3 regions of the Gibbsiella quercinecans genome follow, and region 2 is predicted to be linked to each of the others. Evidence: predicted binding sites of a transcription regulator. Region 2 holds the regulator's gene; each other region holds the start of a gene.
The links. The regulator PurR, encoded in region 2, represses purine synthesis genes. The targets are predictions, from matches to a motif close to CANGCAAACGTTTGCNTG.
Positions count from the first base shown of each region.

Region 1 (4,353 bases), 850 kb from region 2:
GACATCCTTCGTCACGTAAATGCCGTTGAATACCGAGCATTCAAACTGGGTGATATCCGGGTTCTCTTCGTTCACCGCGGCGATCAAATCTTCCAGGTTCTGGAAGATCAGCCCGTCGGCGCCGATAAGCTGACGGATCTCATCCACTTCGCGCCCATGAGCAATCAGTTCATTGGCGCTTGGCATGTCGATGCCATACACGTTAGGGAAACGAATTTCCGGTGCGGCAGAAGCCAGATAAACCCGTTTGGCGCCGGCGTCGCGCGCCATTTCAACGATTTGCTCTGACGTGGTGCCGCGCACGATGGAATCATCCACCAGCAGCACATTCTTGTCGCGGAACTCGGCGCGGTTGGCATTCAGCTTGCGGCGTACGGATTTACGGCGCGCCTGCTGCCCCGGCATGATGAAGGTACGGCCGACGTAGCGGTTTTTTACAAACCCTTGGCGATACGGCTTGTTCAGGATACGGGCGATCTCCAGCGCAATATCGCAAGAGGTTTCCGGGATCGGGATCACCACGTCAATATCCACATCTTCCCATTCGCTGGCGATCTTCTCGCCCAACTTCTGCCCCATGCGCACGCGGGCGCTGTACACCGAAATCTTGTCCATGAAAGAGTCCGGGCGGGCAAAATAAACGTATTCGAACAGGCAAGGGTTGGTTTTCGGATTCTCCGCACACTGACGGGTGAACAACTGCCCTTTTTCCGTGATGTAGACCGCTTCGCCCGGCGCCACATCGCGCAGGAACTCAAAGCCCAGGGTATCCAGCGCCACGCTTTCGGAAGCAACCATATACTCGTTACGGCCGTCTTCCAGCGTGCGTTTGCCAATCACCAGCGGCCGAATGCCGTGCGGATCGCGAAACGCCAGCAGGCCATGGCCGATGATCATCGCCACGCAGGCATAAGCGCCGCGCAGTTGCTGATGCATAGCCGCCACGGCGGTAAAGATATCGTCGGCGCCCAACGGATAATGCGGGAAACGGTCCAGCTCGGTGGCCAGTACGTTCAGTAGAATCTCGGAGTCGGAGGTGGTGTTGACATGGCGGCGCCCGTTTTCAAACAGCGCCTGGCGTAATTCGTGAGCGTTGGTCAGATTACCGTTATGCGCCAGCGTAATGCCGAACGGCGAGTTGACGTAGAAGGGCTGAGCCTCGGAGGCGCTGGAGCTGCCGGCCGTGGGGTAACGCACATGGCCGATCCCCATATTCCCCTGCAGACGCTGCATATGACGTGCTTCAAACACGTCTTTCACCAGACCGTTTGCCTTACGCAGACGGAACCCGTTATGCGCATCGATAGTGACGATGCCTGCGGCATCCTGACCACGATGCTGAAGCACCGTCAATGCATCATAAATCGACTGGTTAACCGGCATAAAACCGGCGATACCGACAATACCGCACATGTTGTCTTTTCCTCTAAGCCGCTACCGCCCCGGTAAGTGGGCCGGTAAGAAACTCGACGTGCTCTGCAGATAGTCAAAAAACCACCTGATGATATAACTGAACTGCGGGATTAACTGCGACTGTTTCCAGTCTTCACTGTGTGAAAAGTCGGTAAAGGTATCCAGAAAGAACAGGATGGCCGCGACGATAAGCACCCCACGCAGCGCCCCGAAACAGATGCCCAGCACCCGATCGGTTCCTGACAGCCCGGTTTTTTCGACCAACGAGCTAATCACATAGTTAACAATTGCCCCGACGATCAGGGTCGCGATAAACAGGATAGTAATCGCGATACCATTTCGCACCAGTTCGTCTTGAAAACGCGTGAAATAGACGGCAAGAGATGGGTAGAAATGGCTGGCAACAAAAAACGCACATCCCCAAGTCACAAGTGACAAAGCCTCGCGGACAAAACCGCGGATCAGGCTGACCAGAGCAGAAAAGCCAATCAGCGCAATAATGACGTAATCAATCCAGACCATGAACTATTCCAATAGTGAATCGCCCCTGCGTCCAATCGCGGCGAATTCTAACAGAAAAAGAAAACGTTTGCGTAGGGGATTTTCCCTAGCGCCGCAAATAAAAATCGGCGAAGAAATAATTCCCAGCCGCCTCACAGGGATAGGCGTTCGCCCCCGTACGGAGCTTGCCGCAGGGGCGGCACAAGGCCGCCCCTTGGCCATTAGCGCACGCCGTACGGTTTGATCTGCCCACTCAATCCGCTAAGTGAGTTCAACTCCGGCAGTGCCGCCTGCAGTTTTTGCCGCGATGCATCCGGGCCAACGTAAATGCGGGTGATCTGCCCCTGCACCGGCGTTGCCGGCACGGTAAAGGCGCGGTGGCCGGATAACCGCAGCGAAGCGACGATCTCATTCACTTTGGCCGCGTTTTTCAGCGCCCCCAGTTGCACCACGTAAGCCTGCCCCGCCGGCGCTTTTTCTTCGGCCGGTTTGGTTTCTGCCGGTTTAGGCTGTTCCACCGGTTTTGGCGCTGGCTTCACTTCCGGCTTCGGCGCCGGTTTGGGCTTCGGTTCAACAGGCTTGGGTTCCACCGGCTTCACTTCAGCCGGCTTCGGTTTCGGCTGCGGCGCCGGTTTGCTTTCGGCCACCGCCGGCGGCGCAACGGCGGGCTGCTGCGCCGCCGCATGGTTAGCTGCCTGCTGCATGGCCGCTTCATTCGCCGCCTGCTGCTCCACCAGCGAAGCGGCGCCTTCCGGCGGCTGCGCCGGCAATGGCTGGCTAACCGGCGGCACCACGTCGGATTCTTCTACGTCGCCGGGTTTCGGCACTAATGGGATTGCCGCAAACTCATCCTGATAGTGTTTCTTTTTACCGTCCAGCAGCCCAGGCAGGATAATCACCCCCAGCGCCACCAGTATCACGGTCCCGACCAGACGGTTCTGAAATTTGCTTGCCACTCACTCTCCCCGTATCTCGTCTAACGCCGCCATCACGTGCGCAACGGTGTGGAACGATCCACAGACGATCACAATATCCTGTTTTTCTGCGTCCTGCATCGCCTGGCGCCAGGCGGTTGCAACATCGGCGAATTGCCGCGGCTGCGATAAATGCTGGGCCAGCAGATCAACGCTTGCGCCACGTGGGCCTTCCAACGGCGCACAGTACCACTCATCCACTTCAGGCGCCAGGCAGGCCAAAGTGCCGGCGATGTCTTTATCCGCCAACATCCCCACAACGGCGCGCACCTTGCCGCCATTACGCGGCAGCTGAGCCAGGCGGCTGGCGAGGTAGCCTGCCGCATGCGGATTATGCGCCACGTCGAGGATCAACATGGGTTCCTGCTGCACAATCTGGAAACGCCCTGGCAACAGCGCCTGCTGCAGCCCGGTAAAAATCGCGCGCTCGTCCACTTCCAGCGCCGCATAGTGCAACGCGGCCAGCGCCGTCGCCGCATTGGCCAGCGGCACGTTCGGCATCGGCAAATCGGTCAACAGCGTGCCGTCGCCTTGCCACTGCCAGCGTTCGCCCTGCTTGCTGAACGACCAGGCTTCGCCGCGGCGGTATAGCTTCGCCCCCAGAGATTGCGCCACCTGGGCAATGCTGGCCGGCATATCCGGCTCGCCGACCACCGCCGGTTTGCCAGCGCGGAAAATCCCGGCTTTCTCACGGCCAATGCTCTCGCGGTTATCGCCCAGCCAATCGGTGTGATCCAGCGCAATGCTGGTGATCACCGCCACATCGGGATCGACGATATTGGTCGCATCCAGACGCCCGCCCAGACCCACTTCCATGATCACGACGTCGAGCCGCGCCTGTTTGAACAACTGCAGCGCCGCCAGCGTACCAAACTCGAAATAGGTCAGCGACGTCTCGCCGCGCCCGGCTTCAACCGCAGCGAACGCGCGGCAGTGTTCGGCTTCGCTCAGTTCCTGGCCCTGGATCCGCACCCGCTCGGTGTAGCGGATCAGGTGAGGCGAGCTGTACACCCCCACCTTCAACCCGGCGGCCAGCAAAATGGCCTCCAGCGTACGGCAGGTAGTGCCCTTGCCATTGGTGCCGGCAACGGTGAATACGGTCGGGGCGGGAGAAAGAAGATCAAGCTGCGTTGCAACACGCTGAACGCGTGCCAGCCCAAGTTCGATGGCCTGGCTGTGCAGACGCTCCAGATAGTAAAGCCACGCGCTAAGTGACGACGTGGCCTGGGGGATTTGGTGGTTTTGCATGCGTCCCATCACTGATTGGGTCATTAGTTCATCAGCGCACCACCGTCAACAGCGGCTAAGGGTGGTGCTCTCCGTTGCCAGCCAACGCTAAACCATAACACTGGCAAATTGCACACCGCGCGGCCTGGGCCGGCGCGGTGTTACCGCCTGAATTTAGGCATCCGCCTGGCTGTCCGGCGCAACCACCGGCGCCGTTTCGCCAAAGTTCGGCTGCGGC
Region 1 covers NZ_CP014136.1:4,386,610-4,390,962, reverse strand. The annotation lists gene purF (amidophosphoribosyltransferase) at 1-1,413, opposite strand, end outside; gene cvpA (colicin V production protein) at 1,435-1,935, opposite strand; gene dedD (cell division protein DedD) at 2,136-2,870, opposite strand; gene folC (bifunctional tetrahydrofolate synthase/dihydrofolate synthase) at 2,871-4,136, opposite strand; gene accD (acetyl-CoA carboxylase, carboxyltransferase subunit beta) at 4,290-4,353, opposite strand, start outside.
Region 1: cvpA (colicin V production protein) is a predicted target of PurR. The motif match lies at 1,992-2,009, and genes of this name have one in related genera.

Region 2 (4,353 bases):
TGGCTGCGGCTTATCGCGCTGGATAAAATAACCGAGCATCGCCAGCAACACGGTTGAAGCCATCACCGTCACGGTGGCAATCAGTGGGTTTGCAATAAAGGCTGAAACCAGCATGCTGGCAATGAAGCACAGCCCCAACTGCAGTGTGTTTTGCAACGCAGCCGCTTTACCGGTGCCGGTTGGGAAAGGCATCAGCGCGTTGGCAACCACGATCGGGTAAGTGGCCCCGTTCACCAGTGCCATCAGGCAGAAGGGCACCAGCAGGCTGGTCAACGTAGGCTGCGTGAGGGTTGCCACCAGATACAACGCGATCATACTCACGCCATAGGCTATCAGCAGCCATGGCAACAGCGCATTGCCGTTCAGGCGTTTGAGCGCGCTGCGGCAACCATATCCCCCCACTAAGAAAGCCAGAGTCTGGGGCATATAGCTTAAGCCAATGTCGCTTGGCGTATAGCCCATAGCGCTGAGAATAAACGGCGAACCGGTCAACCAGGCAAAGAAGCCGGCGGAGCAGGCGGCAAACACCATCACATTGCCGCTGAAAATGGGCGAACGCAGCAGTTGCAGAAAGCCGACTGGCGCCACGTTATCGCCGCTGGCTTGCGGTAAGCGGCGTTTATCCTTCAGCGCCAGGGTCGGCGCCAGTAATGCGACGGTAATGGCCAGTAAAACAGCGAAGATCGCCCGCCAGCCGATGTGGCTTAGCAGCCAGGCGCCCAGCAACGGTGCCAGGGCCGGCGATAATGCCACCAACGGCATAATGGTGGCGAAAATTTGGTTGGCCCGGCTACCCTGGTAGCGATCCACCACCAGCGCCTGCCAGCTCACCGCGGCTGAACACACGCCGATAGCCTGAATAAAGCGCAGACACCACAGTTGCAGCGCCGTTTGTACCCACAGCATGCCCAGGCAACCCAGGCCAAATAGCGTCAGGCCGATCAACAACACCGGTTTGCGCCCCAGTTTGTCGGACAGCGGCCCCCACAGCAGTTGAGCGAAGGCAAAACCGGCTAAAAAAATACTTAGGCTGGCGCTGATCGCACCAGCGGAAATTTGCAGTTCTTGTTGCATGACGCCAAAGGCCGGCAGATACATATCCGTCGCCTGGTAGCCCAGCATGCTTAGGCCGGAAAGGTAAAAAAGTAGTCCAAAATTACGCATTTAATGCTCTCGTTAGTTCTTTATGCTAGAGGTTTTGCAGCGGCGCCAGTCTAACCGGCTGGATCTTCGCTTGTGAAACGCTAATATTTGCAAGGTGCTATGAAAAAATTTGAAGGCAAAATATGTGGTCTGAATACTCACTTGAGGTGGTGGATGCCGTTGCGCGTACCGGCAGCTTTAGCGCCGCGGCGCAGGAGCTGCACCGGGTGCCTTCTGCGGTCAGCTATACGGTGCGCCAACTGGAGCAGTGGCTGGCGGTGCCGCTGTTTGAACGGCGCCACCGTGACGTTGAATTGACCCCGGCCGGGGCGCTATTTGTGCAGGAAGCACGCGTGGTTATAAAAAATATGCTCGATACGCGCCGCCGCTGCCAGCAGGTGGCCAACGGTTGGCGCGGGCAGTTGAAAATCGCGCTGGATATCATCGTTAAACCCCAGCGCAGCCGCCAATTGATCCTGGATTTTTATCGTCACTTTCCGGATGTGGAGCTGATGCTGTATCCCGAAGTGTTCAACGGCGTGTGGGACGCGCTGGCCGACGGGCGGGTGGATATGGCGATTGGCGCCACCCGTGCCGTACCGGTGGGCGGTGGTTTTAGTTTCCGCGATATGGGGTTTATGAACTGGCAGTGCGTGGTCAGCCCCGATCACCCATTGGCGCAATACGCTGGGCCGCTGCAGGACGATCAACTGCGCCAATTCCCGGCGCTGATGCTGGAGGATACCTCGCGCAACCTGCCCAAACGCGTGACCTGGGCGTTGAATAATCAGCGGCGGCTGGTGGTGCCGGATTGGGTATCGGCGATCGATTGCCTGCGCAGTGGATTATGCATGGGTATGGTGCCGGCCCACCGCGGGCGGCCATTGATCGCCAGCGGCGAACTGCACGAACTGCAACTGGAAGAGGCCTATCCGCCCAGTGCTTGCTGCCTGACCTGGCAGCAGCAGGCATTGGCGCCGGCGATGGCCTGGCTATTGGAGTATCTTGGCGATAGCGAAACGCTGAATCAAGAGTGGCTTAGCGAGCATACGCCGGGGGATGCATGCCCCGGCGTGTATGATTAACGGCGGTAGTCGATAAACGGGCCGTCGGCCACGGAGCGGCGTTCAACCAGCTTAGGGTGCACTTCAATCACTTGCGATGTTTCACGCTTGCTGATAATGCGGTCAAGCAACATGGCGAACGCCATCTCGCCCAGGCGCTCTTTCGGCTGGTGAATGGTCGTCAACGCCGGGCTAAAGTAGCGCGCATTGCGCACGTTGTCATAGCCAATGACGGAAATGTCTTGCGGCACCCGCAGGCCAAGTTCGTCCGCGGCGCAGATCGCCCCCATCGCCATAATGTCGCCCCCGCAAAACACGGCGGTCGGGCGGTGTTTTTGCGACAGTATCTGGTGCATGGCCTGGTAGCCGGATTCCGGCTCGAAATCCCCTTGCACAATCCACTCTTCGCGCACCTCTATATTGGCTTCCTGCAGCGCTTTCAGGAAGCCCTGGTGGCGGCCACCGCCGGTGTTGCGCGAAAGCTGGCCGGGGATAATGCCAATGTCGCGGTGCCCACGTTCGATCAGGTAACGGCCGGCCAGATAGCCGCCTTCAAAGGCGTTGTCCAGGATGGTGTCGGTGAAGTCGCCGCGCGCCGAGCCCCAGTCCATCACCACCATGGGAATATTACGGTAGTCTTCCAGCATGCCCAGCAGCTGCTCCGGGTATTCCGAGCACATCACTAGCAGGCCATCGACGCGTTTTTGCGCCAGCATCGCCAGGTAAGCGCGCTGTTTGTCCAGGTTATTATGGGAGTTGCACAAAATCAGCGTGTAGCCTTTGCTGTAACAGCTGTTTTCGACGGCTTCGATCACTTCGGCAAAGTAGGGGGCTTCGCTGGAGGTCGCCAGCAGGCCGATGGACTTGGTGTGGTTGACCTTCAGGCTGCGGGCCACGGCGCTTGGGGAATAATGCAGTTCCTTGATGGCTGCCCATACGGCCGCTTTGGTTTCTTCGGCGACGAAACGGGTTTTATTGATGACGTGGGAAACGGTGGTGGTGGAAACGCCCGCGCGTTTGGCCACATCTTTTATCGTTGCCATGTAAAGAATGACTCCTGGATTCGCATGTTACAGCATGTAAGCGCATTGTTAATCGTTTGCGTGCATATAACTCTCCTCAAAAAAGCGAAAACTGAGTTTTTAATGTGGAAGTCGTCAGCGCTTGGTGAGTGAGGGCTCTTTTGCCGGTGCACAGCAGTGAACTGCGAATTTTGGCCTATCTTGAGAAAAAGTGAAAGGGCTAATCAACATTAATCATGTTCCGCCGCCAGGCCAGGCGGGTTATTGCCGGCCCGGCAATAACGGCGCGTGCCGCCGACGGCACCCGCTGCGTCGCGGCGTTGTCATAGCACAAGATTTTATCTGTAAACTGTGGGAGAATCATTGACGTATTAATATAATGGCTTTTATGCTCGAACCAGCCAATCTGATAAGGAGTTTGTTGATGGATACCGATCTGAAGTTATCGCTGTTTACGACGGTGTGTGCGCTGGCGATGATTATTATCTTTAGCTTTACCGCTGTGATGCACTGATCCCCTGACATAAAAAAGGCGCAGCCTGGCTGCGCCTTTTGCTTGTCTATGGAAAACCCCCAGCTAGGCTGGGGGTTCCGGAAAGCTTTCAGCTTTAAGCCAGTTATTAAAACCCCTTTTGATTTGTTAAAACATCTTGCGGTCTGGCAACTGCAAAAGTTCAACAAGAAATCAAAAGGGGGTCCCAATGGGGGACGAAAAGAGCTTAGCGCACACCCGATGGAACTGTAAATATCACATAGTTTTTGCGCCAAAATACCGAAGACAAGCGTTCTACGGAGAGAAACGTCTGGCGATAGGCAGTATCTTAAGAAAGCTATGTGAGTGGAAAAATGTACGGATCCTGAAAGCTGAATGCTGCGCAGATCATATCCATATGCTTGTGGAAATCCCGCCCAAAATGAGCGTATCTGGCTTTATGGGATATCTGAAAGGGAAAAGCAGTCTGATGCTTTATGAGCAGTTTGGAGATCTGAAATTCAAATACAGAAACAGGGAGTTCTGGTGCCGGGGGTACTACGTAGATACGGTGGGGAAGAACACCGCGAAGATACAGGAATACATAAAGCACCAACTTGAAGAGGATAAAATGGGCGAGCAGTTATCGATC
Region 2 covers NZ_CP014136.1:5,235,484-5,239,836, forward strand. The annotation lists gene punC (purine nucleoside transporter PunC) at 1-1,164, opposite strand, end outside; gene punR (DNA-binding transcriptional activator PunR) at 1,287-2,228, shown strand; gene purR (HTH-type transcriptional repressor PurR) at 2,225-3,250, opposite strand; gene cydH (cytochrome bd-I oxidase subunit CydH) at 3,654-3,743, shown strand; gene tnpA (IS200/IS605 family transposase) at 3,931-4,353, shown strand, end outside.

Region 3 (4,353 bases), 2.2 Mb from region 2:
TTTGCTGACGCTAACGTCCGCCACCTGCACGCCGCGCAACAGCAACGGCAGCGCCAGCACGCCGATCACCAACGACAGCAGGATCACGCCGGCGGCGATAAACACCAGTTGGTAACGCGCCGGGAACGCCGAGCCGTCGCTCAACAGCAGTGGGATAGAAAGCACACCCGCCAGCGTGATGGCGCCGCGTACGCCGGCAAATGACGCTACCCACAGCTCACGGGTGGTATAGCTGCCGAACAGCAGCGGGCGTTTCTTCAGAAAACGCCGGCTGGCCCCCTTCATCAACCAGAGCCAGCTGAAACGCAGCAGCAACAGCGCGGCGTAGATCACCGCCACATCGGTAAACAGGTACCAGGTTTCAATCGTCGGATCGAGTTCGGCCTGCAGGATGGAGGTTTCCAGAATGCCCGGCAACTGCAGCCCCAACATGATGAACACCATGCCGTTGAAGACAAACTCCAACATCGCCCATACGCTGTTGGCGCGCAGGCGCATCGCCAGCGGCGCATTGCGGATAACGCCAGACTGGCTGATGGTCATCCCTGCCGCCACCGCCGCCAGGATGCCGGATACGCCGATATGTTCCGCTATCAGATAGGAGGCGAACGGCAGCAGCAGCAGGAACACGATCTGCGTCGCCGGATCGTCCCCGCTCCAGCGGCTCATCATGCGCAGCGATTTACTGTAGGTCCAGGTGACCGCAACCCCAGCCAGCAGGCCGCCAATCGCCACCTTTAAGAATTCCAGCGTGGCGCCGCCGACGGTAAACACCATGGTGCCCATCGCCACCGCAATGGCAAACTTCAGCGAAACCAGGCCCGACGCGTCGTTCATCAACGCTTCGCCTTCCAGCACGCCCATGATGGTTTTCGGGATACGCCCTTTGCCGACTATGCCGGACAGCGCCACGGCATCGGTCGGTGAGAGCACGGCAGCCAGCGCAAACGCCGCCACCAGCGGGATGCCCGGCACCATCGCATAAATCAGGTAGCCCACGCCAACCACCGTCACCAGCACTAAGGCCAGCGCCAGCCCAAGGATCTCCCGGCCGTGGTGAATAAATTCACGCGTTGGGGTTTTCCAGCCGTCGGCAAACAACAGGGGCGGGATAAACAGCACTAAAAACAGCTCGGGATCGAAATCGACATGCAGCCCAAAATGTGGCCAGGCCAACAGGGCCCCAATCGCAATCTGCATTAACGGCAACGGCACCTGGAACGGCAACATGCGCGTTACCACCCCAGACAGCGAAACCACCAGGATCAAAATGAGGATTGTAAAAAAGATTTCCATGCTTTCCTTAGACTCTACGGTTCAAACTACCAAGGCGTGTTACCAAAGTATCTGCCGATGATAGATCACTTTTTTTACAGTGGATAAAACTTGTTGTGCCTTTCAGAAAGGCCTGAGGGGAAATACGCCACGGCGGCGGCGCATATCAAGGATAATGTGCCGCCGCCGGGTTGCCCCGCCGGGAACGGCGGGGGAAAAGCAAACTCAGATCGCCCAGCCGCCGGCATAGAATGCCACCAGCGCCACCGCGATCAACACCGTGCCGATGTTCAGCTTGCGCCACTCGCCGGCGAAGATGCGGCCAATCACCAGCGCGCTAAAGCCCAGCATAATGCCGGTAACGATATTGCAGGTCAGTACGATAAACACCGCGCACAGCAGGCCGGCCATCGCATCCACAAAGTCGTTGAAATCCAGCTTGGTTACGTTGCTCAGCATCAACAGGCCCACGTACATCAGCGCAGGCGCCGTCGCATAGGCTGGCACCAGATAAGAGAGCGGCGACAGGAACAGGATCAGCAGGAACAGGATGCCAACCACGGTGGCCGTCAGGCCGGTTTTGCCGCCCGCTGCGGTGCCCGCGGCGGATTCGATGTACACCGCTGCCGGCGAAGCCCCCACCAGGCCGGAGAATATGCTGCTTAGGGAGTCGGAAGTCAGCGCCTTGCCACCGCTGATGATCTGCCCGTCTTTATCCAGCAGGTTCGCCTGCCCCGCCACGGCGCGGATCGTGCCGGTGGCGTCAAATATCGCCGTCATGACCAGCGCCAACACGCTCGGCAACACCACCGGCTGCAACGCCCCCATGATGTCCAGGCTGAAGATCAGCGAGTTACCGTTGGCATCCGCCAGGCTCGGCATCGCAAACAGCCCCTGATATTTCACCGCCGGATCGAAGATCAAGCCGATAATTGAAATCGCGATAATCACCAGCAGGATGCCGCCAGGCACCCGCCGCTTTTCCAGCCCGAAGATCGCCGCCAGCCCCAGCAACGTCATCACCACCGGGAAAGAGGTAAAGGCGCCGAGCGCCACCGGCAGCCCGTCCAGCGGATTTTTTACCACCAGGCCAACGCCGTTGGCGGCGATCAGCAGCAGGAACAGGCCGATACCGATGCCGGTGCCATGCGCCACGCCCATCGGCAGGTTACGCAGGATCCAGGCACGGATGCCAGTCACCGAAATCACGGTGAACAAAATCCCCATCAGGAACACCGCGCCCAGCGCTACCGGAATGCTGATATGTTGGCCCAGCACCAGGCTGAAGGCAGTAAACGCCGTCAGCGAAATGGCACAGCCAATCGCCATCGGCAGGTTGGCCCACAGCCCCATCAACAGCGAACCAAAACCGGTGACCAGACAGGTGGCGACAAACACCGCCGTGGGGGGAAAACCCGCCTTGCCAAGCATGCTCGGCACCACGATCACCGAGTAGACCATCGCCAGAAAGGTGGTTAACCCGGCCACCACTTCCTGACGCACGTTACTGCCCCGTTCTGAAAGTTTAAAAAATGCGTCAAGCCCGCCTTTCGGCTGAGAATTCGACATATGCTTATCCCCTGTAGTCATCCCGACCATTGTTATACCCTTCATACTTCAAGTTGCAGGTATGTTGGCTTTCCTTGCTCACCCCAGTCACTTACTCCAGTAAGCTCCTGGGGATTCGCTGCGTTGCCGCCTTCCCGCAACTCGAATTATTTTGGGTATATATGGCCTTATTGTTTCCGCGTTGAGCCATGGCGAACCGCCGTTGCCAGGTTTCACCCCACACTTTTCCCTAACGCCGCAACATGCAGCGCGAAAAAAGCAAACGTTTTAGCGTTTAACGCCTGGTGCGCGTCATTTATGATGTTTTATGCAAAGCAAACGATTATCCAACCTTCCGCACCGTCTAATCAATGAAAAACAGCGACAAAATAGGCACAAAGGCATTAATGCTAATCATCAGCGAAAATGTGGGCTTTGTCACATAAATAATCGATGGATAGCAGCCTGAAACGCGCCCCTTCCAACGCCCATCTCGGGATAAAGGATTGGCGTTGGCAATGTTGGGTTAACGCGGCAATTCAAACGGGCCGCCCTGTTGCAGGGCGCGTTGATAAGCGGGGCGGGCATGGATGCGTTGCAAGAAATCGCTCAACTGCGGGCAACCGTTCAGGCCGCCGCGCGCCGCCATCGCTTCGATAGGAAAGCTCATCTGGATGTCGGCGGCGCTGAAGTCATTGCCGACAAACCAGGCGCTTTTGGCCAGGTGCTGTTCAAGATAAGCGCGGTGGCCGGCAATCTGTTTATCCAGGTATTCACGCTGAACCCCTTTGCCGATAGCGCCCGCCAGCGGGCGCATCAGCCAAGGCATCGGCGGGTGATCCAAACGGCCGAACACCAGTTTCATCACCAGCAGCGGCATTAACGACCCTTCAGCATAATGCAGCCAGTAGCGGTGCTGCTGGCGCGCGTGAAAGTCGGTGGGCATAAACAGGCCCTGCGCATCATAGGCCTCTTGCAGGTATTCAATGATGGCGCCCGATTCCGCCAGCACCAAATCGCCATCCTCAATCACGGGCGACTTGCCCAGCGGGTGCACCTTTTTCAGCGCCGGCGGCGCCAGCATGGTCACGCTATCGCGCTGATAGCGCTGCACCTGGTACGGCACGTTCAATTCTTCCAGGAACCACAGAATACGCTGCGAACGCGAGTTGTTCAGGTGGTGGACAATAATCATAGCGACACTCCGGTTAGTTGCCGCCCCGGCGAGACGTGGTGATAGGGCCGGGGTATAACGCGGCGCCAGTGAATTACGGGCAGCAGGCGCCCGCCAGTTGTAAGCGTAGTGGCGATCCCGGTATCCCGCCATGATCAAAGCCCAATGCGCATTAATCAGTCAATTAATTTGACAAATTAACTCAAAACTCTCCGATTTCCTCCGCCCAGCCAGAGGGCTATTATTCAACACATCGAGAGGAAACGCCCTCTCATCTAACAAACAAGCCAAGGAATTTATCATGAAAAGCATCAAAATTTTTGTTACCACACTGCTGCTGACCACCGCTTCTTTTG
Region 3 covers NZ_CP014136.1:3,029,401-3,033,753, reverse strand. The annotation lists gene ACN28Q_RS14125 (Na+/H+ antiporter) at 1-1,296, opposite strand, end outside; gene ACN28Q_RS14120 (NCS2 family permease) at 1,501-2,844, opposite strand; gene ACN28Q_RS14115 (glutathione S-transferase family protein) at 3,350-4,018, opposite strand; gene bhsA (multiple stress resistance protein BhsA) at 4,299-4,353, shown strand, end outside.
Region 3: ACN28Q_RS14120 (NCS2 family permease) is a predicted target of PurR. The motif match lies at 3,100-3,117, and genes of this name have one in related genera.